DNA from 4 places in the Bombilactobacillus bombi genome. Region 1 is predicted to be linked to each of the others. Evidence: predicted binding sites of a transcription regulator. Region 1 holds the regulator's gene; each other region holds the start of a gene.
What was found. The regulator HrcA, encoded in region 1, represses chaperone genes, less so after heat shock. The targets are predictions, from matches to a motif close to TTAGCACTCNNNNNNNNNGAGTGCTAA.
Positions count from the first base shown of each region.

Region 1 (7,905 bases):
ATTTGTTGCAAATGATCCTTCTAGAAGCTGACGTTTTAGAATTGAAGGCTAATCCTCAACAAAAGGCAGTCGGAACTGTCATTGAAGCTCGTTTGGATAAAGGCCGTGGTCCAGTTGCAAGTCTTTTGGTACAACAAGGTACTTTGCATAAGGGTGATCCAATTGTTGTAGGTAATACTTTTGGTCGTGTACGGGTAATGACCGATGATCGTGGACGCCAGATTAAAGAAGCATTACCATCGCAACCAGTAATGATTACAGGATTAAACGATGTGCCTCAATCAGCGGATAAATTTGTTGTCTTTGAAAGCGAGAAATTAGCACGTTCAGCTGGTGAAGAACGGGCTAAACAGGCGCAAATTCAAGAACGCAAGCGGACTAATGCTGTTACATTGGATAACTTATTTGATACGATGAAGCAACAAGATATGAAACAAGTTGATGTTATTATTAAAGCGGACGTACAAGGATCAGTTGAAGCTTTGAGAAATAGTCTAGAAAAAATTGATGTTGAAGGCGTTCGAGTTAATATTATTCATGCTGCTGCGGGTGCCATTACAGAAACAGATGTCACTTTAGCTTCTGCAAGTAATGCTATCATTATTGGTTTTAACGTTCGTCCAACTAACCAAGCTAAAATTCAAGCAGACGAAGAAAATGTTGATATTCGATTGCATAATGTGATTTATAATGCAATTGATGAAATTGAGTCAGCAATGAAGGGTATGTTAGAACCTGTTTATGAAGAAAAAGTTACGGGCAATTTAACTGTGCGAGAAACTTACAAAGTATCTAAATTAGGTACAATTGCTGGCTGCATAGTAGATTCTGGATTAATTCAACGTGACAGTGGAGTTCGTTTAATTCGTGATGGTATTGTCATCTATGAAGGCAAATTAGCTTCTCTTAAACGCTTTAAAGATGATGTTAAAGAAGTTAAACAAGGATTTGAATGTGGCCTTATGATTGAAAATTATAATGATATTAAAGTTGACGATCAGGTAGAGGCCTATATTATGCAAGAAGTACCAGTAGAATAGAGGAGGAATCCAATGAAGTATCGTGTCGGCAGAGTTGAACAAGAGATTCAGCGTGAAGTTAACGATATACTTCTCAAGCGGATCCGTGATCCACGTGTAGACGGAGTTACGATTACCGGTGTTGATGTAACTGGTGATTTACAACAAGCTACAATTTACTTTAGTATTTTGTCAGATACTGCCAGTAGTGCCGAAAAAGCTCAAGCTGGTTTAGATAAAGCCAAAGGCTTAATTAGAAAAGAATTAGGTCAGCGACTTTCAATTTATAAAACTCCGGAATTATTTTTTAAACAAGATCAATCTGTTCGTTATGGGGAACGAATTGATGAATTAATTAAAAAAATGCATGAACAAGAACAATAGCCGGGTAACCGGCTATTTTGCTATAAACTTTATGCTATAATTGAAAGGTTAGATATTAATATTTAGGAGAGAACAATGATGAATGGCATCATTCCTTTATATAAGCCGAAAGGAATCACTAGTGCAGACTGTGTTTATCGCCTGCGCAAAATTCTTCATGAACGCAAAATTGGACACACAGGAACATTAGATCCTGATGTAGATGGTGTTTTGGTTATTTGTGTAGGCCAAGCTACCAAGTTAGTTAACCACTTAATGCAGTCCCCCAAAACTTATCAAGGACAAATCACTTTAGGGCAAGCTACTACTACAGAAGATGCGAGCGGAGATGTAGTGGCGCAAGAAATTTTGAAAGAGCCCTTTACTACTGAACAAATAGTTAAAGCTATGAAGGCTCTCACAGGAAAGATTAAACAAACACCGCCTTTATATTCTGCAGTCCGTGTCAATGGCAAGCGATTATATGAATATGCTCGAGCTCATGAATCAGTTGAACGTCCGACAAGGGAAGTTAATATTTATCATTTTGAAGTATTAAACACTCCTACTTTTTTAGCAGATGTTGGCAAACAAATTATAGAATTTGAAGTCCAATGTTCGAAGGGAACTTATATTCGAACATTGGCTGTCCAACTAGGAGAGTTATTACAGGTGCCAGCACATATGAATCAGTTAACTCGAACTATTGGCGGTACTTTTACACTTAAAGACACTGTTACTTTGGAGCAAATTGAAAAGAGCTTTAATGCTGGCGAAAATAGCTTTTTATTATCTTTGAGTGCCGCTTTTAAGCAATCTAAGCGTTATGATTTATCTAATGAGCAATGGCGTTATGTTCAAAATGGACGATCTTTAAAATTAACGGTTTCAGATTCACAGCTGGCGTTGTTTTATAAGGGTGTTTTAAAAGCAATTTATCAACAGCAAAATGAATTATATGTACCTCAATTAATGTTGTTAAAAAATGATAGGTGATAAAATAATGCAAGTTCAAGAATTAAATTTTCCCCAGCAAATGAATATTATCAATCAAAAGCCCTTAGTTTTAGCTGCCGGCTTTTTTGATGGGATACATCTTGGCCATCAAAATGTAATTAAGACAGCGATTCGCTTAGCAAAAACGAAACAGCTGCCAGCAGGAGTATTAACTTTTGATCGCCATCCTGCAACAGTGTTTGGAACTAATAAATCCCAAGAGTATCAATATTTATCATTGCCAGAGCGAAAATTAGAATTATTGCAAAAGTTGGGCGTTGATATTGTCTATATTGCGAAGTTTAATGCAGAATTTTCTCAATTAACACCAGCAAAATTTGTGCAGGAATTTTTACAACAGTTGAATTTGGATACCTTAGTAGCAGGATTTGATTGGACCTTTGGACCCCAAAATATTGCTAATATGCAACATTTGAGAACATTAGCAAAGCATAAATTCAAAGTAGTTGAAATCCCTAAATTGCAATTTGCGGAACATAAAATTTCCTCTACTAATATAAAAAAATATTTAGCTAATCAGCAAATTGAACAAGCTAATTTATTACTGGGGTATAATTATCAAAATAGTGGTCTAGTTGTTCATGGGCGCGCAGTCGGACGACAATTAGGATTCCCAACCGCTAATCTAGACATATCTGCCAATCAATTATTACCGACTTTTGGAGTATATATAACCAGAGTCCAAAGCGGTCAAAAATGGTATCCCGCAATGACTCAAATTGGCCGTAATTTAACATTTAATCATGGGCAAAATCCGATAACCGTTGAAGCTAATATTTTAAATTTCAATCAAGATATTTATGGTCAAGAATTAAAAATAGAATGGCTGCAATATATTCGTGAAGAAATAGCTTTTGCAAATGAATTACAGTTAATTGACCAATTAAAAAGTGATCAGCAAGTAACGCAAAATTATTTTGAAAAAAAGTAGCAATCAACTTGACACAGTGCTAATAGATTGCTATATTTTATACTGTTAGCACTCATAGATACTGAGTGCTAAAAGCGAGGTGATTTGTTTTGATAACTGATCGTCAAGCACAGATTTTAAAAGCAATTGTGCAAGAATACATTGAAACTGGGCAGCCAATAGGTTCTAAAGCGTTGTTAGATGTTTTGCCAACACATGTTAGTTCAGCAACCATCCGCAATGATATGGCTAGCTTAGAAAAGGCAGGCTTTATTGAAAAAATCCATCTGTCTTCCGGGCGTGTCCCATCTGCTAAGGGTTATCGATATTATTTGGATAATTTATTAGAACCAATTAACGTTTCTGAACAAATATCGGAATTAATTCAATCAGATTTTTCTAAGCCAAGATTTAATAAAATTGATGAAATTGTTGAGCAGTCAGCGCGAATTTTGTCAACTTTAACTAGCTATACAGCCATTGCTTTAGGTCCTGAAAGCAAGAATACTAAGTTAACTGGTTTTAGAATAGTGCCATTAAGTCAGCAACAAATTATGGCTATTATTGTCACTAGTAGTGGTGATGTCTATAATCAAATTTACAAAATTCCAGCAGATTTGCCTAGTGAACAATTAGAATCAGTCGTCCGGATTATTAATGATCAATTAGTAGGAGAAACATTGTCTGAGGTTTCTAAACGCTTAAAGACTGATTTCCCATATTTAGTTTCGCAATACTTGCAAACTCCAGATGGATTTTTGTCCATGTTAGATGATATTATTGATAATGTTTCTGCAGATCATTTCTTTGTTGACGGTAAATCTAATTTGTTCAACTATGTAGATGTCCGCAATAGTTCCAATTTGAAATATCTTTATTCATTATTCGACAATGATCGTGATTTAACCAAATTGTTAGGTTTAGATCAGGATGATCCTGATTTGGATCGAGGACCTGGTATTAGTGTCCAACTTGGGGATGAATTTGATCAGCAGATTTTAAAAAATTATAGTTTAATTACAGCACGTTATAGTGTGGGTGATTATGGACAAGGATTAATTGCATTATTAGGTCCAACTAATATGCCATATTCGCAATTAATTGGTTTGATTGCATCCCTGAGAAAAGAATTAGCAAAAAGATTATTTGATTACTTTAGAGAGATTAATGGTAATTCAAGTTAAATTAAGATAAGGAGGCAAGAAATTGACAAAATCAGAAATTGATGCCGAAGAATTTCCATCAGAAGAGGATTTGAATACTCAAAAGAAATCCATTAAATCAGAAAAAAAGCATTCTCAAACTGTTAAAGAAGATAAACCAAGAGATGAACAAGCTGATAGTAAAAAAGTTGATACTGCTGTAGTTGATAAATTGTTAGATAAAAATCAAGAATTAGAAGCACAGTTAAAAGAGGCACAAGATAAGTATCTACGTGCTGAAGCTGAAATTCAAAATATCAAAAAGCACAATCAACAAGATCAAGCAGCTTTAATTAAGTATGATGGCCAAAAATTGGCAACTGCAATTTTACCATCTTTGGATAATCTACAACGGGCATTAACTGCTCAAGAGCAAAATCAAGATACAAGTAGTCAAGGTATTATTACAGGTGTAGAAATGGTTTTAAAACATCTAAAACAAGCTCTAGCTGAAAATAACGTCGTAGAAATTGAGGCTCAAGATCAAAAATTTGATCCAACGGTTCACCAAGCTGTACAAACTGTACCAGCAGATGACCAACATCCTGCTGAAACAGTAGTACAAGTTTTGCAGGATGGTTATAAATTAAAAGATCGAGTAATTAGACCAAGCATGGTAGTTGTAGCACAATAAAAGAAGTAAAAGGAAGGTATAAGTTTTATGTCTAAAATTATTGGTATTGACTTAGGAACTACTAATTCTGCGGTAGCAGTATTGGAAGGTGGAGAACCTAAAATTATTGCCAATCCTGAAGGTGGTCGCACCACACCATCAGTAGTAGCTTTTAAAGATGGTGAAACCCAAGTAGGTGAAGTTGCTAAGCGTCAAGCAATCACCAATCCAAATACAATTTCATCTATTAAGCGTCATATTGGTGAAGCCGGCTATAAAGTCAAAGTTGATGACAAAGAATATACTCCCCAAGAAATTTCAGCAATGATTTTGCAATATATCAAAGGATTTTCTGAAAAATATTTAGGCGAAGAAGTTACCGAAGCTGTTATTACGGTTCCAGCTTACTTTAATGATTCACAACGGCAAGCAACTAAAGATGCTGGTAAAATTGCAGGATTAGATGTTAAGAGAATTATTAATGAACCTACTGCATCTGCCTTGGCTTATGGTCTAGATAAAAGTAAAGCAGACGAAAAAGTTTTAGTCTATGACCTTGGTGGGGGAACATTTGATGTTTCTATTTTGGAATTAGGTGATGGTGTTTTCCAAGTATTGTCAACCAACGGTGATACTCATCTTGGTGGTGATGACTTCGATAATGCTATCATGGATTGGTTAATAGCAGATTTTAAAGCACAACATGGTGTTGATTTGTCTAACGACAAAATGGCTTTGCAACGTTTAAAAGATGCTGCTGAAAAAGCTAAAAAAGACCTTTCTGGTGTTTCAGAAACTGAAATCAGCTTACCTTTTATTTCTGCTGGTGCTGAAGGTCCGTTACATTTACAAGCAACGTTATCACGGGCTAAATTTAATGAGTTAACCGCTGATTTGGTAGATAAAACTCGAATTCCGGTTGAAAATGCTTTAAAAGATGCTGGTTTAAGTAGTTCTGATATCAATAAAGTTATTTTGAATGGTGGTTCTACTCGGATTCCTGCTGTTCAAGAAGCAGTTAAAAGTTGGACTGGTAAAGAACCTGACCATTCAATTAATCCTGACGAAGCTGTTGCTTTAGGAGCTGCAATTCAGGGTGGTGTGATTACTGGTGATGTTAAAGATATTGTATTGCTGGATGTAACACCATTATCTTTAGGTATTGAGACTATGGGTGGCGTCTTCACGAAGTTAATTGATCGTAATACGACGATTCCTACGAGCAAGTCACAAGTATTTTCAACCGCAGCTGATAATCAACCTGCAGTAGATATTCATGTTTTACAAGGTGAACGTCCAATGGCAGCAGATAACAAAACATTAGGCCGTTTCCAATTAACAGATATTCCTGCAGCTCCTCGGGGCGTTCCACAAATTGAAGTTAAGTTCGATATCGATAAAAATGGCATTGTTAATGTATCTGCTAAAGATTTAGGTACTGGTAAATCACAAAAGATTACTATCAAGAGTTCTTCGGGCTTGACTGACGAAGAAATTGAACGCATGAAAAAAGAAGCTCAAGAAAATGAAGAAGCAGATAAGAAGCGTAAAGAAGAAGCAGATCTACGTAATGAAGTAGATCAATTAATCTTTACTACAGATAAGACTTTAAAGGATGTCAAAGGTAAAGTTTCCGATGAGGAAATCAAAAAAGCCCAAGATGCAGAAGATGCTTTGAAGAAAGCTCAATCTGATAATAATCTTGATGAAATGAAGAGCAAGAAAGATGAGTTAAACAAGATTGTTCAAGATTTAGCAGTTAAGTTATATCAACAAGCACAAAAAGATAATCCACAGGCTGGTCAAGCTCAAGATAATACTAACCAATCAACTGATGGAAAGAGTGATACAGTTGATGGTGATTTTAAAGAAGTTGATCCAGATCAAAAGAAATAATTTAAAATAATTCATCGTTTGGGCCAAAGCTAATCTTTGGCTCATTTCGTTGAAAAGAAAGGCTGGGTAAGATATGGATCCATATGAGACACTGGGCATTGACCGTAACGCCTCAGAGGACGAGATTAAGAAAGCTTACCGTAAATTATCCAAAAAGTATCACCCTGACCTCAACAAAGCACCAGATGCTGAAAAAAAGTTCAAAGAAGTCAACGATGCCTATGAAATCTTAAAAGATCCACAAAAGAGAGCTCAATATGACCAATTTGGTTCCACCAGCAATCAACAAGGTGGTTTTAGCGGCGGTGGCAATCAAGGCTTTGGTGGTTTTGATGATTTTGGCGATTTTGGCGATATTTTCAGTTCAATCTTTGGTGGTGGTTCAAATCGGCGTAGTGATCCTACTGCACCAAAAAAAGGCCGCGATTTAGAATATCGGGTTAAATTAAAATTTGATGAAGCAATTTTTGGCGGTAAAAAAACTATTCATTATAATCGTCAGGAAGAATGTGCTACTTGTCATGGTTCTGGAGCGAAGCCGGGAACTCAGCCTGTAACTTGTCATAAGTGCCATGGTAGTGGTTACATCCAAGTTAGTCAACGGACTCCGTTAGGCATGATGCAAAGTCGTCAAGTTTGTGATGTTTGTGGTGGTCGCGGACAAGAAATACCTGATAAGTGTCCTGAATGTCATGGCAAGGGTAAAATTACCCGCAACCATGCTTTGGAAATTAATATTCCTGCAGGAATTGATAATTTACAACGGATGCGTCTGGATGGACAAGGTGAAGCTGGCGATAATAAGGGGCCTTATGGTGACTTATATATCGTTTTTGAGGTGGAACCGAGTCGAGAATTCACACGAGACGGCGATACAATTTATTC
Region 1 covers NZ_CP031513.1:453,607-461,511, forward strand. The annotation lists gene infB (translation initiation factor IF-2) at 1-1,040, shown strand, start outside; gene rbfA (30S ribosome-binding factor RbfA) at 1,053-1,403, shown strand; gene truB (tRNA pseudouridine(55) synthase TruB) at 1,482-2,378, shown strand; gene ribF (riboflavin biosynthesis protein RibF) at 2,386-3,330, shown strand; gene hrcA (heat-inducible transcriptional repressor HrcA) at 3,420-4,493, shown strand; gene grpE (nucleotide exchange factor GrpE) at 4,516-5,145, shown strand; gene dnaK (molecular chaperone DnaK) at 5,173-7,020, shown strand; gene dnaJ (molecular chaperone DnaJ) at 7,094-7,905, shown strand, end outside.

Region 2 (7,905 bases), 510 kb from region 1:
CCAGTTTTTTTTGTTACTGCTTGACTTTCACCAGTGACCAAGGATTCATTAACTGAACTTTTTCCAGTTAATACTGTGCCATCCAGAGGGATTGACTCGCCAGCACGTACTTCAAAGACTGCGCCTACTGAAACTTCATTTAAGTCAACATCTTTAATCTGATCACCTTTTTGAAGATGAACTTTAGCTGGTAATAAAGATGCCAACGTATGAACCGAACTTTGTGCGCTCATTAATGATTTCATTTCCAACCAATGACCTAATAACATAATTAAAATTAGAGTTGCTAATTCCCAAAAGAAATCCATTATCATCTCAGAATTATGCAAAAGATCATTTTGAATAAAGGCATATATGCTGTAGGTATAAGAAGTCGTAATTCCCAAGGCAATCAAGGTCATCATTTCTGGACGATGATTTTTTAATTCTTCCCAAGCTCCTTTTAAAAATGGCTGCCCACCATAAAAAAATAACGCAGTTGCAAAAATTACAACTATAATATCAGAACCAGGAAATTGAAATTGAAATGGTAAATGAAAGCCCATTGCGGGCGATAAAAACAGAATAGGTACCGCTAAAACAAGTGATGTCCAAAACTTTTGCTTAAAATTTTCCATATGCATCATTTGTCCACCTGGCATCATCTCATGAGAATGATGCATCATCTTCATATCAGACATTTCACTCACAGTTATGACCTCCAACTACACAATCGCAGTCAATTTTTTTTGGTGCTGTTTGCATTTTTTTTTGTAAAATTAATTGCATCGATTGAATATCTTTTTGACTTAAAGATGTGTTTTTTAATAAATTTATAATTGTTTGGCCTTTCTTCATAGCACATAAATGACTAAACAAAGCCATTGTCGCTTGATTCATCGCTGTATTTTCAGCAATTAATGGATAATAAACAAATGGTCGTTGTTGTCTTTGAGCTGCTAAACAGTTTTTTTTAACTAAACGTCCTATTAAAGTCTTAATAGTAGCAGGTTGCCATTGTGAGTGGCATAAGTTAGCAATAATTTCTTGTGAAGTAGCTTTTTTTAATGTCCAAACAACGCGCATAACTTCCCATTCAGCATTCGATATTTCTTCCATCAGTTACCTCCTTTTTGTTATTTAAATTTACATTTGTAAACATGAATTGTCAACTCTTATTACTTATATTACCGCAAAAGAAAAAGCCTAAAGCGTATGCTTTAGACTTTTAGTTAGAAGTTTAATGTTTATGAGCTTCTACAAATTCGCTTACTAATTTTTTATTGTCATCATTGGTTAAGGAAACATTGACTGCTTGATCAACTAAAGATTTAAGTTCTTCAGTATTCAAATGCTTCATCAATGAACGAACTTTCAAAATTGAAGTAGCACTCATTGAATATTCATCTAGCCCCATACCCATCAATAATGGCGTCATCACAGGGTCACCAGCAGCTTCACCACACATACCAACCCATTTTCCTTCTTTATGTGCCGAATCAATGACATACTTGATTAAGCGCAAAATGGAAGGGTTATAAGGCTGATAAAGATAAGAAACGCGATCATTACCACGATCTGCTGCCATTGTATATTGAATTAAATCATTAGTTCCAATGCTAAAGAAGTCAACTTCTTTAGCAAATTGGTCTGCCAAAACAGCAGCAGCTGGAACTTCCATCATGATACCAACTTGAACATTAGCATCATAATCAACGCCTTCAGCCTTAAGCTTGTCCATTTCTTCTAACAAAATTGCTTTTGCTTTCCGAAATTCTTGCAAAGTACCAATCATTGGAAACATAATTCTTAATTGACCAAAAGCAGAAGCACGCAATAATGCTCGTAATTGTGTCCGGAAGATATCTTGACGATCTAAGCTAATACGAATAGCCCGATATCCTAAGAACGGATTCATTTCTTCAGGAAGTGGCAAGTATGGTAAATGTTTGTCGCCTCCAATATCCATTGTCCGAACAACGACCGGTTTACCAGCCATACCTTCTAGAACTTCTTTATAAGCTTCAAATTGATCTTCTTCTGTTGGTAATTCGGCTGAATCCATGTATAAGAATTCGGTCCGATACAAACCAATAGCTTCTGCACCATTAGCAATTACACCGGTTAAGTCTTTTGGTGTACCAATATTAGCTGCGATGTCAAAATGTTTGCCATCAGCAGTAATTGTAGCTGCGTCTTTCAATTTAGCCCATTCAGCTTTTTCAGCAGCATAATCTTGAGCCAATTGTTGATAATGTTGAATATCATCATCACTAGGATTAATAACAACATCACCATCAACGCCATCAATAATTACTGTGTCATTAGCTTTAATATCAGTAGTAACTGTGTCGGTACCAACAATTGCTGGAATTTCTAAAGAACGAGCCATAATAGCAGAATGAGCTGTACGACCGCCAACATCAGTTACAAAAGCTTTAACGTATTTCTTATTCAATTGAGCAGTATCACTTGGAGTTAAATCATGGGCAACAATCACTACTTCATGATCAATCAAAGCCGGATTAGGTAATTCGACTCCCAACAAGTGGCTCATCACTCTTTTAGTAACATCACGCACATCAGCTGCACGCTCTTGCATATACTTATTATCAGTCATTGCTTCAAACATTGCAATAAACTTATCAGCAACATCTTTTAATGCCTGCTCTGCGTTAACAGCATTCTCTTTGATTTGCTTTTCAACTTCACCAGTAAATTCTGGATCAGCTAAAATCATCTTATGCGCATCAAAAACTTGAGCTTCTTCTTCGCCTAAAGAATTCTTAGCAATATCTCGAATAGTAGTTAACTCATCATCGGACTTTTTAATTGCTGCTTGGAGACGTTGAACTTCAGCAGCAACATCACTTACAGACGTTTTCTTAAAGGAAAGATCAGGTTCAACCAATAAGTACGCTGGAGCCGTTGCAAAGCCATCACTAGCAGCTATTCCCTTTAAGGTTTTAGTCATTATTCTGAAAGTCCTTCCTTTGTCATGGTTTCTGAAATTGCAGCCATTGCATCACTTGCGTCTTCACCATCAGCAGTGATAGTTACATCAGCACCTTGACCAACACCAAGAGACATAACACCCATAATGGACTTCAAATTAACAGTCTTGCCAGAGTATTCAAGATTAATATCTGAACTAAATTTGCTAGCTGCTTGAACTAACATTGTTGCTGGACGTGCATGAATACCTGTTTCTGCAATTACGTGAAAATCTTTCTTTTCCATATTTAAAAACCTCACTTTAAATTAAAAATAATTTTCATAATTAATGAAAAGGATTAACTTAACATCAATTTTAACATTACCATTATTCAAAATACATGGCAAGTCTTTAAGCAAAAAAGTTCTGTCAATCCTATTAACTTCTACTTGCTTTCGTTTTCAGAAAAACAATAGATAACTTTCCCATCATGTGCTGCAGTTCCAATAATTTGTTTGTGCTGCGGGCAGGCAAGCCAAGCTTGATTAAAAGCAAAAAAATTATCTTCATTAATTTCAATTTGCTTAACTTTGCCGGCAACTAAATCTTGCAGCAACTTAACAAAATCCATCACCTCACCTCCTGCTCTTAAACTTTTCTACCATTATATTATATTCATTATTTTTTTGCAGGGCTAGCGCAAAATCGCGTAAAAAAATAATTTATATTTCCAAGACTTAGCACTTGCATGTGTCGAGTGCTAATCGTATAATAACAATTGTACTAAATAATTAGTACAAATTATTCATGATTTCTCAAGTAAGACCAGTACTTGCTTAAACTGTGATATTAATTGCTTATTATATTCCAATCATAACCAGTTTAGTAAATAAAATGACCTTACTCAATTTTAGATAAAGAAAGGTGGAATCGTGTTAATGCTTTGTCAAAATTGTCATAAAAATGAAGCAACTATCCATCTCTATACTAGTGTTAATGGACGAAGAGCAGAAGTTAATCTCTGCCAAAACTGCTATCAAAAATTAAGAGACCAACAAGGTCAAAGTGGAAACTCAATGATGTACAGTGATCCCTTTGGTTTTGGTGATTTAGGTGAATTATTCGGTAATATCGATCCCCAACAAGCAGCCATTCGGCGTGGACAGGAAGTACCCAATCAACCACAACGTGGTGGGAACAACCGTAATGGCGGTAATGGCATATTAGATCAATATGGGGTTGATTTAACAGCTCAAGCTAAAGCTGGCAAGATTGATCCAGTTATTGGTCGTGACCAAGAAATTTCTCGTGTAATTGAAATTTTGAACCGTCGTACTAAAAATAATCCTGTGTTAATTGGTGAAGCCGGCGTCGGTAAAACTGCTGTCGTTGAAGGTTTAGCCCAAAAAATCGTCGATAGCCAAGTACCTGAAAAGTTGCAAAATAAGCGAGTTATTCGTTTAGATGTTGTTTCCTTGGTACAAGGTACTGGTGTCCGTGGACAGTTTGAACAACGGATGCAACAGTTAATTAAAGAATTGCATCAAAACAAAGACATTATTTTATTTATTGATGAAATTCATGAAATTGTCGGTGCTGGTAATGCTGAGGGAGGAATGGACGCTGGTAACGTCTTGAAACCTGCCCTAGCTCGTGGAGAATTACAATTAGTTGGCGCTACAACCTTTAATGAATATCGCCAAATTGAAAAAGATTCTGCGTTAGCTCGGAGACTACAACCAGTTGAAGTAAACGAACCTACCGTTGAACAAACATTGCAAATTTTAAAAGGTATTAAACCTAAATATGAAAGCTATCATCACGTCAAATATACAGATGATGCGATTGAAGCTGCAGCAACCTTATCCAACCGTTATATTCAAGATCGCTTCTTACCTGATAAAGCCATTGACTTATTAGATGAATCTGGTTCACGCAAGAACTTGACTTTGAATCCAATTGATCCTAAAGACGTTCAACAAAAGATTAATGAAGCTGAATCACAAAAACAAACGGCTCTCAAACAAGAAGATTATGAAAAAGCGGCCTTTTATCGAGACCAAGTGAAAAAGTTTGAAGCCATGCGTGATGATAAAGTAGATACAGAAAAAGAACCTACCGTTACTGAAAAAGATATCGAAAAAATTGTTGAGGAAAAGACTAATATTCCAGTAGGCGAATTGAAGTCTCAAGAACAAGAACAATTACGTAATTTAACCCCAGACCTAGAAGCTCATGTTATTGGCCAAGAAGATGCCGTCAAACAAGTTAGTCGGGCTATTCGCCGTAATCGGGTTGGTTTTAATAAGACCGGTCGGCCAATTGGTTCGTTCCTATTTGTAGGTCCAACAGGTGTTGGTAAAACGGAATTAGCTAAGCAATTAGCACGTCAGTTGTTCGGCAGCAAAGATGCAATGATTCGCTTCGACATGTCAGAGTACATGGAAAAACACAGCGTTTCTAAGCTGATTGGTTCCCCTCCAGGGTATGTTGGCTATGAGGAAGCCGGTCAATTAACTGAGCAGGTTCGGCGTCATCCTTATAGTTTAATTCTGCTAGATGAAATTGAAAAAGCTCATCCTGATGTAATGCATATGTTCTTACAAATTATGGATGACGGACGTTTAACTGATTCTCAAGGCCGCACTGTTAGTTTCAAGGATACTATTCTCATCATGACTTCTAACGCTGGCCAAGGAACTACTGAAGCTAGTGTCGGCTTTGGCGCAGAAGCTAGTGGGACAACTAATTCAGTCATTGATAAGTTAGGCAACTTCTTCAAGCCTGAATTTTTGAACCGCTTCGATGGTATTATTGAATTTAAGCCATTAGAGAAAGATAGTCTCATGAAAATTGTTGATTTGATGATTACTGATACTAACAAAATGATTGCTGATCAAAACTTAGATATTACAGTTACTCCCGCTGCTAAAGAAAAGATTGTTGATTTAGGCTACAATCCAAGTATGGGGGCACGGCCATTGCGGCGTGTTATTCAAGATCAAATTGAAGACAAAGTAGCTGATTATTATTTGGATCATCCTGATAGCAAGCATTTAAAAACTGATGTCAAAGATGACAAAATTGAAATTAGTGCCGCTGAAAAGACAACTACTGAATAGAAAAAAAGCTGAAACCTACTGGTTTCAGCTTTTTGTATACATACAATAATTGCTATAATGAGGCAAAAATAGGAATGATACTATGTTTATCTTTCAACAAGTTTCTTGTAATCACTTTACCCAAAGTTGAACAAGCTGAGGCGCTGTTTTGTCACATTGGCCATGATTGTTTGAAAATAGAATAATATAACTTAAGTAACTCATAATTAAAAAGAACAATTTTAAAGAACTTTAAAGTCTATTATCAATTATTTAATAGATGTATTAGATACTTTTTGCCTATTGGTTCGATAAATATGCAATGTATCAATTATTATGACAAATAAAAAAGCCAGAAAACTACAGATAATAGGAAAAATAAATATTGATAGCCAATTATCTTTAACTACAACCCCGGTATTGTGAGCCGCTCTAATAATAGCACCAAATAAGAATGCATTATTCATTGAACCACTAATAAAAATTACCAGTGCATATATAAGCGCTTCCCAATATTTTTCAGTTAACAAATCTTTCATAGAAAACCCTAATATTTGCAATTGTTGAACATTATAATTGCGTTGAGGACTAGAAATAATCGTGATAGAAATTGCATTCGCAAAAATTATTAAAAATGGTGTTCCTAAAAACATTGTTAGTGTTCCCAACAAGCCAGCAAAACTACGTTTTGAAGCAATATTAGCCAAATCTATGGCCAAATAGGCAAAAAAAGAACATAGTGTTGCTAGAATAAACAACGGCATTACTACCGACTTCAAAAAATCTTTTCTAACAAAGACATTCCAATAAGCAGTACTAAAAGTCTTTAGACGATGAGGTAAGATTATTTGACCAATTAATCTTACTATCAAGGGTAGAATAATTGGAGCAGCTAAACTAAAAGCGATAATAACAATAAAAATTGTTCCTAAAAATAAGGGCGTATATAAACTAACCAAAGATTGGTTGTAAGCTCCTAGAAGATTCCGCAATTGAGTTGTATCCATAAAAAATAAATTATAGATAAATACTAATCCACTTATGCTAATTAAACTACCTAACCATGATAAGGGTGTCATTCCCCATTTGGTTAATTTGTACCAATGATGAAAATGACTAGCTTTAGAAATAAAAATTTTATGCGCATCAAAAAAACTTATTACCCAGCTAATTATGCCAATACTTAACAAAGTTATCAATAATGATCTCCATGAAAAATGAAATGGAACTTGTGGAAATTGCTGCATTCCCGGTGATGTTCTAACCCACGCATATAATCTAGTTACCAGTGGATAAGATAGACAATAACCAATTATGCCACCTACAAGACTAATAATAGCCATTTGTGAGCTTATCAGCTTGGACAACTGATTAGGATTAGCACCAAGAATAGACCAAAGGGAATATTCTTTTTGAAAACTATTAATTAATAAACGTGTCATTCCATTAATAATTAAGATTAAAGTAATTAAACCAAAAATTGTTGGCATCATAAATAATTGTACTGGATTAAAATTCCCATAATTTAAATGAGCTTGGATTGTTGAAAAACTGCCAATAGAAGTAAACCCTAAAAATAATCCCGCTATTATAAAAACAAATAGTGTCCCTAACCACTTTTTCCACGAATACTTAAATTGCCACCAAATTAAGTCTAACATCAGTTCACCTTCATTCTTCCATTGTTGTTAGCAATTGTGACGCTGTTGGTTTGATCAGATTTTCTTGAATGAGACCATCTTTTAAAATGATAGTCCGATCAGTTCTCATAGCTAACTCAATATCATGTGTTACCATTACAACACAAGCACCATCATCAGCTAATTTGCGTAGTAGCATGAAGATTATTTCTTTTGAAATAGAATCGACAGCGCCTGTAGGTTCATCAGC
Region 2 covers NZ_CP031513.1:964,027-971,931, forward strand. The annotation lists gene DS830_RS04970 (copper-translocating P-type ATPase) at 1-680, opposite strand, end outside; gene DS830_RS04975 (CopY/TcrY family copper transport repressor) at 682-1,098, opposite strand; gene ptsP (phosphoenolpyruvate--protein phosphotransferase) at 1,220-2,953, opposite strand; gene DS830_RS04985 (phosphocarrier protein HPr) at 2,953-3,219, opposite strand; gene DS830_RS04990 (hypothetical protein) at 3,360-3,545, opposite strand; gene DS830_RS04995 (ATP-dependent Clp protease ATP-binding subunit) at 3,853-6,036, shown strand; gene DS830_RS05000 (FtsX-like permease family protein) at 6,285-7,676, opposite strand; gene DS830_RS05005 (ABC transporter ATP-binding protein) at 7,687-7,905, opposite strand, start outside.
Region 2: the regulator HrcA is predicted to act here: its motif matches at 3,652-3,678, upstream of DS830_RS04995 (ATP-dependent Clp protease ATP-binding subunit).

Region 3 (7,905 bases), 240 kb from region 1:
ACTGCTTCAGTAAGCGACTTCCCATAGCAGTCTTAGTTTCATCCAATAGCCAGGCCAAAGTCCCCGATTTTTCTCCTGTTCTTAATGAACGAAAGACTTCTAAGTTATTTTGCGCATTATGGTCCATTTGTAAATATTTATTGGCAGCATAAACTTTAGCAATTTGTAGATGAGCAAGAGAGCGTTTTTGGGTTTCAATTAAATAAGCAATTAAATAATTTACAGCTTGTTTAGTGGATTGTTCTTTTAAAGATTGCGTGACAAAAGCCACTTCGGCATAACTTTTTTGAGGAGTTTCTTGAGAAATTAAAATACCTAAATCTTTAATTTGCTCCGCTAGTGCGGTATCAAAGTCAGGACTAACTACGACTTCTTTACAACGCAAATTAAGCAATTCATTTTTAACTTGTTTAAAATCGGTAAAGCTAGTTACATTCACTTCGCCTGTCGATAAATCTGTATAGGCAAACCCAAATTCATCTTTAACTGCAAAGATAGCGGCTAAATAATTATTTTCCTTACTTTGATTGGGTTTATCTTCTAAATTAGTTCCCGGAGTGACTAACTTAATAATGCCCCGCTTAACCATCCCTTTAGCTTCTTTGGGATTTTCGAGCTGTTCACAAATTGCCACTTTGTAGCCTTTATCAACCAAAATTTCAATATAACTGTCTGCTGCATGATGTGGAACCCCACACATTGGAATTGGATCAGAAGCATTTTTATTACGGGCAGTCAATGTTAATTCTAAAATCTGTGAGCCCTTAATGGCATCATCATAAAACATTTCATAAAAATCACCAATCCGATAAAATAAAAAAGCATCCGGATAATCTTTTTTAATACTCAGATATTGCTGCATCATTGGTGTATCTTTGGTTTTTTGTGGCATTACTATTCAACCTCTTACAAATTATATCTACTATTATAACTAAAATTAGCTAATTTAAACATCTAAAGGGTGGTCTGGATTGATTTGTCCTACTTGAATATGATTATGCGTTTCTAAATCAAGTACACAATAATTAATTTGTGGGCGACCATTATCATCAATTTCATAACGAGTTGGTTGCTGGGTTAAAAATCTTTGCACACTAGAACTTGCTTTCACTCCTAAAATGCCATCATAAGAACCACTCATCCCTACATCAGTCAAAAAAGCCGTTCCTTTCGGCAAGACATGGGCATCGTTAGTTTGAACATGGGTATGCGTACCCACTACGGCATCTACACGACCATCAAGATAATGTGCTAAAGCACCCTTTTCACTGGTTGCCTCCGCATGAAAATCAACAAAAATTTTTGTTTCTTTGGGAACTTGTTGTAAAAGCTGATCTGCTATCATAAAAGGATCATCTAATGGATTCATTAAAGCGCGTCCTTGCAGATTGATAATCGCTAATTGTTGTTGATTTACCTTTTTAATCACCATACCTTGACCAGGAGTATTTTTCCCAGGATAATTAGCTGGACGCAACAAATTATCATTAGTTGCCAAGAGTTCATTAACATCTCTTTTATCCCAAGCATGATTACCCAGTGTCACTACGTCAGCTCCTGCTTGTAGGATAGCTTTGAATTGTGTAGCTTTAATTCCACGGCCATTATCAGCATTTTCACCATTGACAATTGTTACTTGGGGATGAAACTTAGCTTTAATTAAGGGCAAATACATTTTAACGGCCCGCATTCCAATTTCACCCATTACATCGCCTACAAACACTATTCTCATTATGCGCTCCTTCATAATATACATGATAAATTTCATGTTACATTAAGTACTTATTTCAAGACAGATATAGCTATTATCAATTAAATGTCTCTTTAAAACAAGTATCGTCTAAAATTTCTTTTTAAAGGGGATTGAAATTGATACTTTGCTAATGATTAGTATAATGTCCTTATGGCAATATATTTTATAAGCTGAAAAATAATTAAATAGAAAAGAGTAAGATTTATGCGTACAAGTAACAGAATCCGGCCCTTAATTTATCTAATAATTTTTGTTATTTTTGGATTAATTGGTTATTGGATGCCATTAGTTGGCGATGATTTAAATTGGTGGAGTGCTTGGGGGACACATTATTTTAGTAGTGGGACTTTTTTAACTTACGATGGTCGTTATTTAGGAGATTTATTAGTTATCTTAATGACTCACTCCAAGTTAATTTCTTTTTGTATTTATGGAAGTTGTGCCGCACTTATTACCTATCTAGTAAATTTAATTTCGCGTATACTTTTCCAGCGTGATTATCAAGTAATTGGAGCTATTTTAATGGCTATTGGGCTGTTATTAGCTCCCAAAGATGTTTTTCGCCAAATCTGGGGCTGGCATGCCGGTTTTGCTAACTATGTTCCATCCATTATTTTTCCTTTATTTTTTATTTATCTTATCTGTGCTTATTATGATCAACCAAATAAAAAAATTAATTTTTCCCAATCCACTAGCTTCTTAATTTTATTAGCTGCAATATTAAGCCAATTTTTAGCAGAACATATAACTTTGTTAAATTGCTTCAACGATTTTTTACTTTTAATTTTTTTCCGCCGTCATTTTAGTCCTGAATTTTTCCAAAAATATTTTCGGTGGATTTTTATAGGTAACTTAATCGGCGCATTTTTGATGTTTATCAATGGAGCTTATATCAAATTATTATTTGCTGGCCATGACAGCTATCGCCATATAGACTCGCAACAAGCAGCTTTACTGCCTTATCTCAAAACCTTTGTAAGTCATTATCGCGTTATTCTACTATTAATAATACTGCTGGCAATTATCTTAGTTAATTTTTATTATCAAACTGATTATCCGAATTATTCAAAATTAAAACTGATCAATGGGTGGCTTATAATTGATGCAATTGTAGCTTTATTACCATTTATTGTAATTACCCCATTTGGTCCCCGTTGTATTTTTGGCAGTTATACTTTGATAATCGCCTTGTTAGTAATTAATCTGACAGCACGTTTACCACATTACTATAAGATATTAACTCCCTTAAGTTTACTTGCATTGTTATTTTTAGGATTTTATTTTAACAAAATCTCACTTAATTACTATCAAACCAACAAATTATCGCAAGATTATTGTCAATATCAACAGACACTCCAGCGAAAAGACTTTTATGTTATCAACTATTCTAATATCGACTATTTATGGTCCTCAAACATGAGTGAGGACCCGATGTTTTTGCATTTTTTTGTTGGAGACTCCAATCATAAAATTATCGCAGTTAATTATGAAGATTGGAAAGCTTATGCTCCTCACTATAAAGTTGGTAATTTTCAAAAATTGGAACAGCAAATAATCCGTCAACACAAATAACTTATTTAACTTTTAAAAAAGGTCTCTAAAAGCAATTAGCTTTTAGAGACCTTTTAATATATTAAATTATTAAATTACATCATACCGCCCATACCGCCAGCTGGGTTACCTGCACCGGCAGCAGCATCATCAGCCTTTGGTTCTGGCTTATCAGCAACAACTGCTTCAGTTGTTAAAATCAATGCTGATACACTAGCTGCATTTTGCAATGCAGAACGTGTAACTTTAGTTGGGTCAATAATTCCAGCATCAATCATGTTTTCCCACTTATCAGAAGCAGCATTGTAACCTACTTCAGGTTTTTGGCCTTTCAAGTGTTCAACAACAACTGAACCTTCTTTACCAGCATTTTCAGCAATTTGACGTACAGGAGCTTCCAATGCGCGTTTTACAATATTAATACCAGTTTGAACATCGCCAGTTTCTGTTTGGGATAACTTTTCAACAGCTGGAATAACATTCATCAATGCTGTACCACCACCAGCAACATAGCCTTCTTCAACTGCTGCACGTGTAGCATTCAAAGCATCTTCAATCCGATATTTACGTTCTTTTAATTCAGTTTCTGTTGCAGCACCGACTTTGATTACACCAACACCACCAGCTAATTTAGCTAAGCGTTCTTGAAGTTTTTCTTTATCAAAATCAGAAGTTGTTTCTTCGATTTGTTTCTTAACTAAGTTGACTCTTTCTTCAATTGCGGATTTAGAACCAGAACCTTGAACAATAGTTGTATTATCTTTAGTTACAGTTACACGTCCTGCTTGACCTAATTGATCAATAGTTGTGTCTTTTAATTCTAATCCTAAGTCAGAAGTAATCAAAGTTCCACCGGTTAAAATTGCGATATCTTCTAATTGTTCTTTACGACGATCGCCAAAACCAGGTGCTTTAACTGCTACAACATTAAATGTACCACGAATCTTGTTCAAAACTAAAGTTGGTAATGCTTCACCGTCAACATCGTCAGCAATAATTAAAAGTGCTTTTCCTTGTTGAACAATAGATTGCAATAATGGCAAGATATCTTGAATATTAGAAATCTTCTTATCTGTAATCAAAATATAAGGATTTTCTAAATCTGCTTCCATCTTATCATTATCTGTAACCATGTATTGAGATAAGTAGCCTCGATCAAATTGCATACCTTCAACAACATCTGATGTTGTTTCAATACCCTTAGATTCTTCAATGGTGATGACACCATCATGACCAACTTTTTCCATCGCGTCAGCAATTAATTCACCAACTTGTTCACTAGAAGAAGATACAGAAGCTACTTGTGTAATTTGGTCACGGCCATCAACCTTATGAGAAATTTTATGCAACTCATCAATTGCAGCTTTTGTTGCCTTTTCAATACCAGTTCTAATGCCTACTGGGTTAGCACCGGCAGTAACATTTTTCATACCTTCACGAATAATTGCTTGTGCCAAAACAGTTGCAGTTGTGGTACCATCACCAGCAATATCATTGGTTTTGGAAGCAACTTCAGAAACTAACTTAGCTCCCATATTTTCGAAATGATCATCTAATTCGATATCTTTAGCAATTGTAACACCATCATTAGTTATGTTAGGAGAACCATAAGATTTTTCTAGAACTACATTACGACCCTTTGGTCCCATAGTTGTCTTAACTGTGTCTGCTAATTGATCAACACCCTTGAGCATTTTTGCTCGAGCGTCTTCTGAAAATCTAATTTCCTTTGCCATCTTCATTACACCTCAATTAAATTTTATTTATTTATTATTCAATAACAGCCATGACATCTTTTTCATGCATAACTAAATATTTATTGCCTTCATATTTAACTTCGGAGCCGGCATACTTGTCATAGATAACTCTGTCGCCCTTTTTAAGAGTCATAGGAATAATTTTTCCATCTGGTGCTTTGTCACCAGCGCCTACGGCTACAATTTCTCCTGTTTGTGGCTTTTCCTTAGCATTGTTTGCTAAAACAATTCCACCAACAGTTTGTTCTTTTTCTTCATCGACTTGTACTAAGATACGATCACCTAATGGCTTTAACAAAGTAATCCCTCCAAATTTATCTTAATTTTTTAGCACGTTTAGCACTCTCTATCACTTTGTGCTAACAACACTTTATATATTATCATGTTTGAAAAAGTATGCAAGTATTTAACCATAAAAAATTTTATTTTTTCATTTTCCAGACAAAAAAGCCAAGACAATTTTTGCCTTGACTCTATTATTTAGATACTGTAAACATATGATATTTATTTGCATAGCCTTTCCCATAAGTCATATCATATTCTACCATTTGGTAATCACGATAAGCTTGCGATTTTTGCCACTTGGGTTTCTTAGAATGTGAATTAGTGTACTGATTGCCGCTGTCATCCATCTGAATTGCCTTAGTTAAGACAGGAACTTGCTGATGTAATTGATCAAGTAAATTATAAAACGGCGTTAAAGGATAGCCTAGTTGTTGTAACATCAATAAAGACATGTAATTAGGTGAAAAATAGCCATATTGGTGGTTGCTCAAAGGAAAATTAGCAACCATCACAAAAGGAGTCGCATGCACTGTCAAAATATCTGATGCTAAATCATCATACAAGCCGTCTCCAGGATAGTGATCACCATACATCACAATTAAAGTTTTTTGATCTGAATTCTTAAAATGATCCACTAACTTAGAAAATGCTTGATCTGACTGATGAAGTTCCTGCAAATAAGTTTGCATTTTGTTAGTTTTATCAGTATTATTCTTAATCGGATCTTCTAATTGATAATCACTTTGAGACCCAACATTAGTGATATAAGGCATATGATTTTGCATGGTAATAACTAAGCTTAATTGTTTTGCCTTTTTTTGTTGGGGATAGATATTTGGATACGTAGAACTATCAGTGTAATATTCTCCAAATTTACTTTTATGCAGTCCTTTAAGCCGCTTTTGATCTTTAAATTGATGAATACCTAATGCTTGATAGGCTTGAGGGCGTTGATACATGGCTCCGGCAAAAGGATGATAAGCATCAGAATGATAGCCATAATTTTCTAAGTAGTGCATAACGCTAGGAAAATAGGCTTTTTTCGGCAAAATATCTTGATAAGGAATACTCTTTAAAAAGTAATTAGAAAAACCTGTATTTGCTTCAAATTCGATATTTGCAGTTCCACCACCATATTCGGGTGATACCATATATCCACTAGCCTGATTGGCCTGAGGATTTTGCAAAATATTGTCAATATAGCTTAATGGGGAATCTTCTTGAAGTGGATACTGATCAGAAGTAGTTCGTGGATTAGTTAATGACTCATTCAAAATATAAATAATATTAGCTGGTTGCTTGCCTATATCAGCCTTCTCAGCATCAGCTATCCGATAACGATTAGCTATCTTGGCAATTACTTTTTCGCTATAACCATTGGGACGTTTCATCGGATCTGAACGAACATTAAATGCAAAACCAATCACAGTGCCATCTGAGCGATAAACATTTAATGGATTGTGATTGTCATTATAAATCTCTAGATCAGTTAATTGTTTATAAGCTAAAGAATTAGTATTGCCACACTGAAAAAAGAACACAAACGCCCAAATACCAACAATTGCTACTACTACTCTCAGTGGCCAAATTATTCGATGTTTAGTCAGCCACATTTTCTTAGTAAATTTACGCAAAAAATAGGCGGCAGCTAACATTAAAGCTATAAACAAAATAAGTTCAACAATTGACAACCAATTAACCATCTGAATAAGACCGCCAACTTGTTTGGCCATGATTAAATCTGAAGGCAATAAGGGCTCAGAGCGAGAGACTATTTTTTGATAATCAACAAAAATCATTATTGCAAACAGACTAATACTGCCAGCAATCCCCCACCAATAATCACCAATCAGTGCAATTAATGTGATTACAAATACCATTAACATTAAGACATTAATTGCTGTTGCTATGGGGTTACTAATAATCTCATTATACATCGCTAAATAATCACGATCTAAGTGTCCTGTAATTGCTAATTGCAGATAAAAATAAGCAACTGCTGCAATTAAAATCACTACTAAAATCTGTACAATTCGGTAAGCTATTTTTTTATAAATATCCTTCACGTAAACTCCTTAATTGCAAATTTCTCAGCAATACGACTACTTTATAGACTAAACTGGTAATAAGAAAAGGCTGGGAAAATTTTTATCCTTACCCCAACCTAACTTATTAAAATACCATATTACTCTTCTGTTGATTCTGAAGCAATTAATTGAATATTAGCGCCGGATATTTTCCAATCTTTAATCGTTGCTGGAATTATAAAATGAGTCCCCAAGGGCAATTGGTATTCTTGATCAGCAATTGTTAAGACACCCGCACCAGCAATCACAGAATACAGTGTATAAGCACCCAATTGATGCTGAAACTGTATTTGATCGTTATGGACTTGAATGCCCCAAACTGCAAAGAATGGTGAAATTGGGGGCTGAACATAATTTGTTATAACACTATTAGCACCAATTTTTTGCTGTTGCAACTTTAGCTTAGGTGCCACAAAAGGTACAGTTATTGTATCTTCTGATTGTTGCAAATGCAAAGCACGCTTTTTCCCAG
Region 3 covers NZ_CP031513.1:212,825-220,729, reverse strand. The annotation lists gene mutS (DNA mismatch repair protein MutS) at 1-892, opposite strand, end outside; gene DS830_RS01135 (TIGR00282 family metallophosphoesterase) at 947-1,732, opposite strand; gene DS830_RS01130 (DUF6056 family protein) at 1,958-3,325, shown strand; gene groL (chaperonin GroEL) at 3,400-5,040, opposite strand; gene groES (co-chaperone GroES) at 5,075-5,359, opposite strand; gene DS830_RS01115 (LTA synthase family protein) at 5,538-7,412, opposite strand; gene DS830_RS01110 (type I phosphomannose isomerase catalytic subunit) at 7,532-7,905, opposite strand, start outside.
Region 3: the regulator HrcA is predicted to act here: its motif matches at 5,398-5,424, upstream of groES (co-chaperone GroES).

Region 4 (7,905 bases), 410 kb from region 1:
ATGGCTCGCGACCTGCAACTAATATAGTACCTAAAAATTATGCTAAAGATCCTAAAACAGGACGTGATTTTATTGATGAAGTAGGAAATTTAGCACCGACAGATGTTAATCAAGCTAAACAATATTGGCAAAAAGCTCAAAGTGATTTAGGTAAATCTAAGGTCACATTAGACTTTTTGGTGGATGACGTTGATACCGAAAAGAAATTGGCTGAATATGTACAAGGTGCTGTCCAAAAGAACTTGCCCGGCCTAAAAATCAATATTGTTTCTGTACCACATGCAACTCATGTTTCACGTGATTTTAGTTGTGATTTTGATATCTGTACAGTGGGTTGGGGACCTGATTATCCTGATGCCCAAAACTTCCTAGATGGGATGCGCAGCAATAATCAAATTAATTTTGCAAAAACTAAAGATGACCAATATGATGCACTGATGGATAAAGTTTCTGATACAACAACTTATTCAGCACAACAACGGTGGGAATTTGAAAAGCAAGCCGATCAACGTTTAATGCAAATTGCCGGTGTAGCTCCTACTTATCAAGCAGCCCAAGCACATTTTGTCAACAGTAAATTAGGTGGGTTGAAATGGGATGCTATGTCTGGAAATTCAGGACAATTGCAATATGCTTATTGGAAATAATTTTAAAAAGAGAGGGACTTTATAATGACTAAAATAACTTTTATTAACGCTAATATCTATCAACATGAACAACAAGATTTTCAACCACAACAATATTTTACCGTTGACACTGATACTCAAAGAATAACTGCTATGGGACAAGGAGTACCTTCAGAGTCAATTGTTGATCAAATTGTAGACTTTCATAATCAATATGTTATGCCTGGCATTATGAATGCTCATACCCATATTGGGAGTACTCCAACTTATTGGGCCGAACAAGAAAGTAGCATTGAAGGCGCTGATCCTAAAGCTATACAGACAATGTTTGCTATAAAAAACATGCAAGATCTCATTAATCACGGTGTCACTTATATTCGCAATGTAGGTGCTGCTTATGATATTGATATTCCTATTAAAATAATGCAACATCAAAAGATGATTGCTGGTCCACGAGTTATGACTTCCGGTAAAGCTTTCACCATGACTGGAGGTCACGGTGATGGATCAGGAATTGAAGTTGATGGCGTAGACGAAATGATTAAGGGCGTTCGTCAATCTATGAAAAATGGTGTCGATAATATTAAACTAATGGTGACTGGTGGGGTTTTGCGTAATGGTGAAACACCAGATGATATCCAATTTAATGAAGATGAAGTCAAAGCTGCTGTTCGAGAAGCCCATCACAAAAATAAGACTGTTGCTGCTCATGCCCAAGGCAATGCTGGAGTTAAAGAAGCAGCTCAAGCTGGTGTAGATACAGTTGAACATGCCTTTGATATTGATGATGAGACCATTGATATCATGAAAGAACATAAAACTTTTGTGGTACCAACGATGAATGCTATGTATGCAATCTACAAATATGGGGAAGACACAGTTGCTGATTGGGCACGTCAAAAAGTTATCATCAATATTAAAAAACACTTTGCTAGTATCAAAAAAGCTGCTGCTGCTGGAATCCCTATTGCTATGGGGACTGATGCAGGGACTCCTTATAATGGCTTTGAAAATGAAAGTGCCTATGAAATGCAATTATATGTAGAAAAAGCAGGCATGACACCAGCACAAGCGATTGACACTGCGACAATTAATTGTGCCAAAGCGATGCATGTCAGCAAAGACTACGGTGAGATTAGTGTGGGTAAAGTGGCAGACTTTATTGTAATGAAAGATAATCCTATTCAAGATATTAAAGTTATTCAAAAAGAAAAAGCTGTTTATCAAGGTGGTGTCTGTGTTCACCAACCAGCATAATTAAAATTATGAAAGCATTCTTCTGAAAAGTGGAATGCTTTTTTTGATTCTATTATTCAAAAATTGTTCTATAATAATTATTATTAATATTTGAGGTGATAAAATGTTGTGGCCTTGGTTACATCTAGTTGTTGGCGTAGTATTATTTGTAGCAATTATTGGCGGTTTATTAGCTAAAGTTCCCCAAGCCAAAGTTTGGGTAATGATTGCGCGTATTTGCTACATAATATTGATTATTAGTGGAGCATTAATGTTTAGTTATGCTTGGCATGAGCATCCAATTTTGACAATTGTGAAAATTATCCTTGCAGTAGGTTTAATTGGTTTAATTGAAATGGCCTTTGCCAAAAAATTAAAGAAACAGTTTTCTCGAGTTATGTTTTATGGGGCTCTTATTTTAGCAGTTATTGTGGTTATTATCGGTTTTATAATGACGGATGGTTTCCCATTGTTTCACTAGGCTAAGGTAGTTAAACTAGATTTTGATCCGATATAATTTTATATCGGATTTTTTGTTGGTCGCATATCTATTGAAAGCATTTACTTTTTGCGGTTTAATAAAGATAAGTACTTATAAATGGAGGAATAGATTATGGTTGATTATAGTGAACAATATGAAAAATTTGGAAAAGAAACGGCTAATTTGCGTAAGCAATCACCAGAAGAAATGAAAGCCTTCGGTGGTTTAGTTAAAACTACAATGCAAGAAGGTGCTTTGGATACGAAAACCAAAGAAATGATTGCCTTAGGAATTGCGATTGCAGATCGCTGTGAAGGCTGTATCATGTCACACGTTAAAAGTAATTTAAAAAATGGTGTTACTATGGAACAATTGGCAGAAGTAGTAAATGTTGCAATTTTAATGGGAGGTGGACCTTCCACAGTTTATGGTGCAAAAGCATTATCATTTGCTCAATATCTTCAAGAAAAAGAAAATTAGGAATTAAAAAACAGAAGTTCTAAGAACTTCTGTTTTAATAAATATAATGAATGAGAAGACCGTATTCTGATAAATATTGATAAACCATTAACAGAAACAATATTGCCGCTGACAGGAGTCGAACCTGCACATGGAAAACCATACAGCGACCTGAACGCTGCGCGTCTGCCAATTCCGCCACAGCGGCTTTACAAATACTAATTTTATCAAATTTTAAACTAATTGTAACTAGGAAATTTAAAAATTATGAAAAAACTTACAACAAAAATTTTAAATAATGTTATTCAACCGCGCCCCCACAATTCTTATAAGGGTACTTTTGGTAAAGTTTTATTAATTGCTGGAAGCGCTAATTTTGGTGGTGCAGCTATTATGGCTGCTACAGCAGCAGTGTATACAGGAGCTGGACTAGTTAGTGTCGCTACTAGTATAGATAATTTTATTAGTTTGCATGCACGCTTGCCCGAGGCAATGGTTTTAGATTTAAATAATTCTAAACCATTACTAGAATTATTAACTAGTGTAAATGTCATTGCTATTGGCCCCGGTTTAGAAGTAACTACCAATAATGCGCAGTTACTGACGGCCATTATTAAAAAAGTTAGTAAACAACAATGTTTGATTATTGATGCTTCAGCGATTACGTTATTGGCTCAATATCAAATTGATCTCCAACATTGTCAAGCCCAGGTGATTTTAACACCTCATCAAATTGAATGGCAACGGTTGAGTGGATTAACACCTCAACAGCAAACAACAACTAATAATTATCAATATTTGCAACAGATAGCAGCGCCCCAAACAGCATTAATTCTTAAGGGCTCACCTTCGCATATTTATTTCAACAATGAAGCAGAAATCTATGAAAACACACTGGGAACTCCAGCAATGGCTACCGGGGGAATGGGTGATACATTAACTGGTATGATAGCAGGCTTTGCAGCACAATTTTCTAATTGGCATGATGCTGTTTTAGCGGCAGTTTTTTTGCACAGCTACGGGGCAGAGTTGTTAGCCAAAGATAACTATGTTGTGTTACCGACGATGATTGATCAGTATTTACCTCAATGGATGAACCAATTTGCACATGCAAAAGATAGTTCAGTCAATCATTAAATAATTATTTTTGGTTCTATGGCAGTGGTACAAGCACATTTATAACAATTACCGAGAGTTATTCTAGAGATAATATTGCATTCTAATTTAGAACCATTATAATGTAGGTGTAACTGAAAAGGGAGGAACTCAATTTATGAAAGTAGTTGTAGTTGGTTCATCACATGGTGGTTTTGAAGCGGTGCAAGAATTATTGCAAGACTATCCACAAGCAGAGATTCAATGGTATGAAAAGGGCGATTTTCTTTCTTTTCTCTCCTGTGGAATGCAGCTTTATTTAGAAGGTGTCGTTAAAGATGTTAATAGTGTAAGCTATGCAACCAAAGAGGACATGGAAAAAAAGGGTGTTCATGTATTTATTCAACAGGATGTTACTGCGATTAATTCTACTGAGCATCAAGTAACAGTTCACAATTTAGCTGATGATACTACCAGAACTGAAAGTTATGATAAGCTTATTATCAGCACTGGAGCAGTTCCAGCACAAATTCCAGTTGCTGGTAATGATTTGAAGAATATCTATTTTATGCGGGGTCGTGATTGGGCAATGAAGCTCAAACGCGCAACTGTGGAACCGCTGATTGATAAAGTGGTGGTGATTGGCTCAGGCTATATCGGAATTGAAGCCGCTGAGGCATTTGCTAAAGCCGGCAAACAAGTAACAATAATTGATGTTTTACCTCGAATTTTAGGAACGTATTTGGATTCTGAATTTACTGATGTTTTGGCGCAAGAGTTAAAACAAAATAACGTGGACTTAGCTTTAGGTGAAAATGTCCAAAGATTTGTTGGTGATAATGGCAAAGTTCAACAAGTTGTAACAGACAAGGGTACTTATGCAGCGGATTTAGTGATTGAATCCGTTGGAGTTAAACCTAATACTGCTTGGTTAGCTGATACTTTAGAATTAAATGATGATCAAACAATAAAAACTGACCAATACCAACGTACTAGTCAACCAGATATTTTTGCTGTTGGAGATGCAACTTATGTAACTTTTGCACCTACTGGTCAACCTGCTAAAATTGCCTTAGCCACTAATAGTCGGCGCCAAGGTCGCTATGCAGTGAAAAATTTGGAAAAGGCTAGTCAACCAACACCTGCTGTTTCGGGATCTTCTGCACTTTCAGTGTTCCGTTATCATTTTGCTTCGACGGGCATTAAAGATGCAACTGCCAAAAACTATCCTGTTCAATCAGCTTCAGTGTATGTGGAAGATAGCTACCGTCCACCGTTTGTGCCTGACGCTCATAATGCTAAAGTACAATTTAAATTAACTTATAATCCTGAAAATGGTCAAATTTTAGGGGCACAAATCATGTCGACTGCTGATGTTACGGCGAATATTAATACAATTTCTTTAGCCATTCAGCAACATTTAACTGTGGCAGATTTAGCTTATACGGATTTCTTCTTCCAACCTGGATTTGATTGTCCTTGGAATATTATGAATGTTGCAGCTCAAAAAGCTCAACGGCAATTGCAAGCTAAATAAATTATTTCTCTGTAAACAAAAAGAGCTTGAGGTAAGAATTATCTCAGGCTCTTTAATTATTATTTATTTTTCCGCGGATTTATTAACCATGATGTCATCAATCAAACCATAATCTTTGGCTTCTTGAGCAGTCATGTAGTTATCTCTTTCGGTATCTTTTTTAATGGTTTCGATATCTTGACCAGAATTGTCAGCCAAAATCTTATTCAAACGTTCACGCGTTTTGAGAATTTCTTCAGCAGCAATTTCAATTTCTGTTTGTTGTCCTTGAGCACCACCAGAAGGTTGGTGAATTAAGACTGTGGAATTTGGCAAAGCAAAACGTTTGCCCTTGGCACCAGATGATAACAAGACACTAGCCATAGATGCTGCCATCCCCATTGCAATGGTTTGGACATCAGCTTTAACAAAGTTCATAGTATCCATGATTGCTAAGCCAGCTGTGACTGAACCACCAGGAGAGTTAATATACATATAAATATCTTTTTTAGAATCTTGTGCATCTAAGAATAATAATTGGGCAATAACAGTGTTTGCCATTTGATCATTCACTTCACCAGACAACATAATGATTCGATCTTTTAAAAGGCGTGAGTAAATATCATAAGCCCGTTCGCCGCGGGGACTTTGTTCAATAACTGTTGGAACTAACATTTCGTAGCCTCCTATTTATTAATTAGCACTCTATTGGTTACTCTGCTAATTTATCACATTTACAGGAAAAGTCAACTATCAAAGCTTCGTATGTAAATAAAAAGACATCCGAATTAAACGGATGCCGAGATTATTAATAACGGTCAATTAACTTAACAAAAGCTTCATCAATTGACTTCAAAAAGTCTTTAGTTCCTTGATTATTAACTTCGCCCTTGTCTTCGTCAATAAAGTTAGTAACATTACCAATGTAAGCTTCTGGTTGTTGCAAAGTTGGCATGTTCAAAAAGACTAATGCTTGACGTAAATGCTGGTTAGCACCAAAGCCAGAAATGGCACCAATAGAAACAGAAACAACAGCTGCTGGCTTGCCATCCCAAACATTAGCACCATAAGGACGAGAAGCAACATCTAAAGCGTTCTTCAAAACTGCTGGAACACTGCGGTTATATTCTGGTGTAACAAACAAAGCAGCATCAATTGCTTTGACCTCATCACGGAATTTTGGATATTGTGCAGGTACTTCGTTCAAGTCATCAAAGTCTTGGTTGTATAAAGGTAAGTCACCAATTTCGATGAATTTAGCTTCATAACCAGCAGGAAATTGTTTAGCCATCTCCTGAGCAATAATCCGTGAATAAGAACCCTTGCGCAAACTGCCTACAAAAATTCCAATAGTCTTTGTCATAATAAAAACCTCTTTCTTTTTTAAACTTCATAAATAGTATATCGAGGTCTTACAAAAAATGCTGAGATTTGTTCCTTTTAATTTTGAATAATCAATCCGGTTCAATTTATAGGAATAAATCGCTTGATAATTATAACTTTTAGAGATTTTAATTTAGCTAAATAAACCAGTAATTAAGGCAGCAATTGTGCAGAGTGGGGTTCTAAAGCAAAATGACCAGTCTACTTTAGTGTTGAGATTAAAGATGGATAATTAATATTGAGTAATTGCGTCATTTTTGCAAATCATAAATTAATTGTTTGACATTAGTTAAACATTAATTTGTTAAAGTTAAAAATCAGTACTTTTGAAAGCTAAAGAAAAATAATTTTCTACCACCGTATAATTAGATTTTAAGTCATTATACAATTATATAAACTGACTAAATAATTGAGTTCATTGCAATTATTATTTCATAAAATTATCGCTTTTTAGAATTCTGTCAATTATAATTTTAGTTATTACTAATTAAAAATTCGGTAGGTGATTAATGATGAAACGATATCGACAATGGTATCAAGCACAAAATGTTTTTCTGCGGTTATTGATTGCTCTTATAGAGCTATTAACTTTCTACTTGATTTTTGACTTGATCTTTCAACAATCTTTTAATTGGATAGGAGCAAGTGTTGTCATTTTAGCTTTTTTGTTGTCGGCCGTTGTAATTTTTTTCAAAATTAAAATTAAATATGCGTGGTTACTGTATTTTCTTGGCGGCATGTTACCTTGCTTATTGTTGTTTTCTCAAACAATGTCTCAGTCCAAATTGATGATTTTTTCTATCTTAGCAGGTGTGATTATGTCGTTGGTTCTAACTATTTTTACATTATCAGCCTATGAGCAAATAAATGATAATCATAAAGAGAGGTAGTTTATGAAAAAATTAGCTAGGCGATCTTTAGTTGATGCATTAGTTATTGCAATGGTTTTATTTGTATCACGGATTGTAAGCAAAATGGTCTTTAGATTGCAGCGATTTATAGAATTATTTCAAATGGCACAACGAGATTCCAGAGGTTGGCTAGTTGTTTTATTCATACTACTCGGTTTGTATTTGATTTTAACATTGGTGATTTTTCTTGTACTATTT
Region 4 covers NZ_CP031513.1:866,873-874,777, reverse strand. The annotation lists gene DS830_RS04535 (peptide ABC transporter substrate-binding protein) at 1-647, shown strand, start outside; gene DS830_RS04530 (metal-dependent hydrolase family protein) at 672-1,883, shown strand; gene DS830_RS04525 (DUF1516 family protein) at 1,987-2,343, shown strand; gene DS830_RS04520 (carboxymuconolactone decarboxylase family protein) at 2,476-2,823, shown strand; tRNA gene DS830_RS04515 (tRNA-Leu) at 2,927-3,010, opposite strand; gene DS830_RS04510 (NAD(P)H-hydrate dehydratase) at 3,070-3,939, shown strand; gene DS830_RS04505 (FAD-dependent oxidoreductase) at 4,076-5,434, shown strand; gene clpP (ATP-dependent Clp endopeptidase proteolytic subunit ClpP) at 5,498-6,088, opposite strand; gene DS830_RS04495 (NADPH-dependent FMN reductase) at 6,222-6,776, opposite strand; gene DS830_RS04490 (hypothetical protein) at 7,306-7,686, shown strand; gene DS830_RS04485 (hypothetical protein) at 7,690-7,905, shown strand, end outside.
Region 4: the regulator HrcA is predicted to act here: its motif matches at 6,111-6,137, upstream of clpP (ATP-dependent Clp endopeptidase proteolytic subunit ClpP).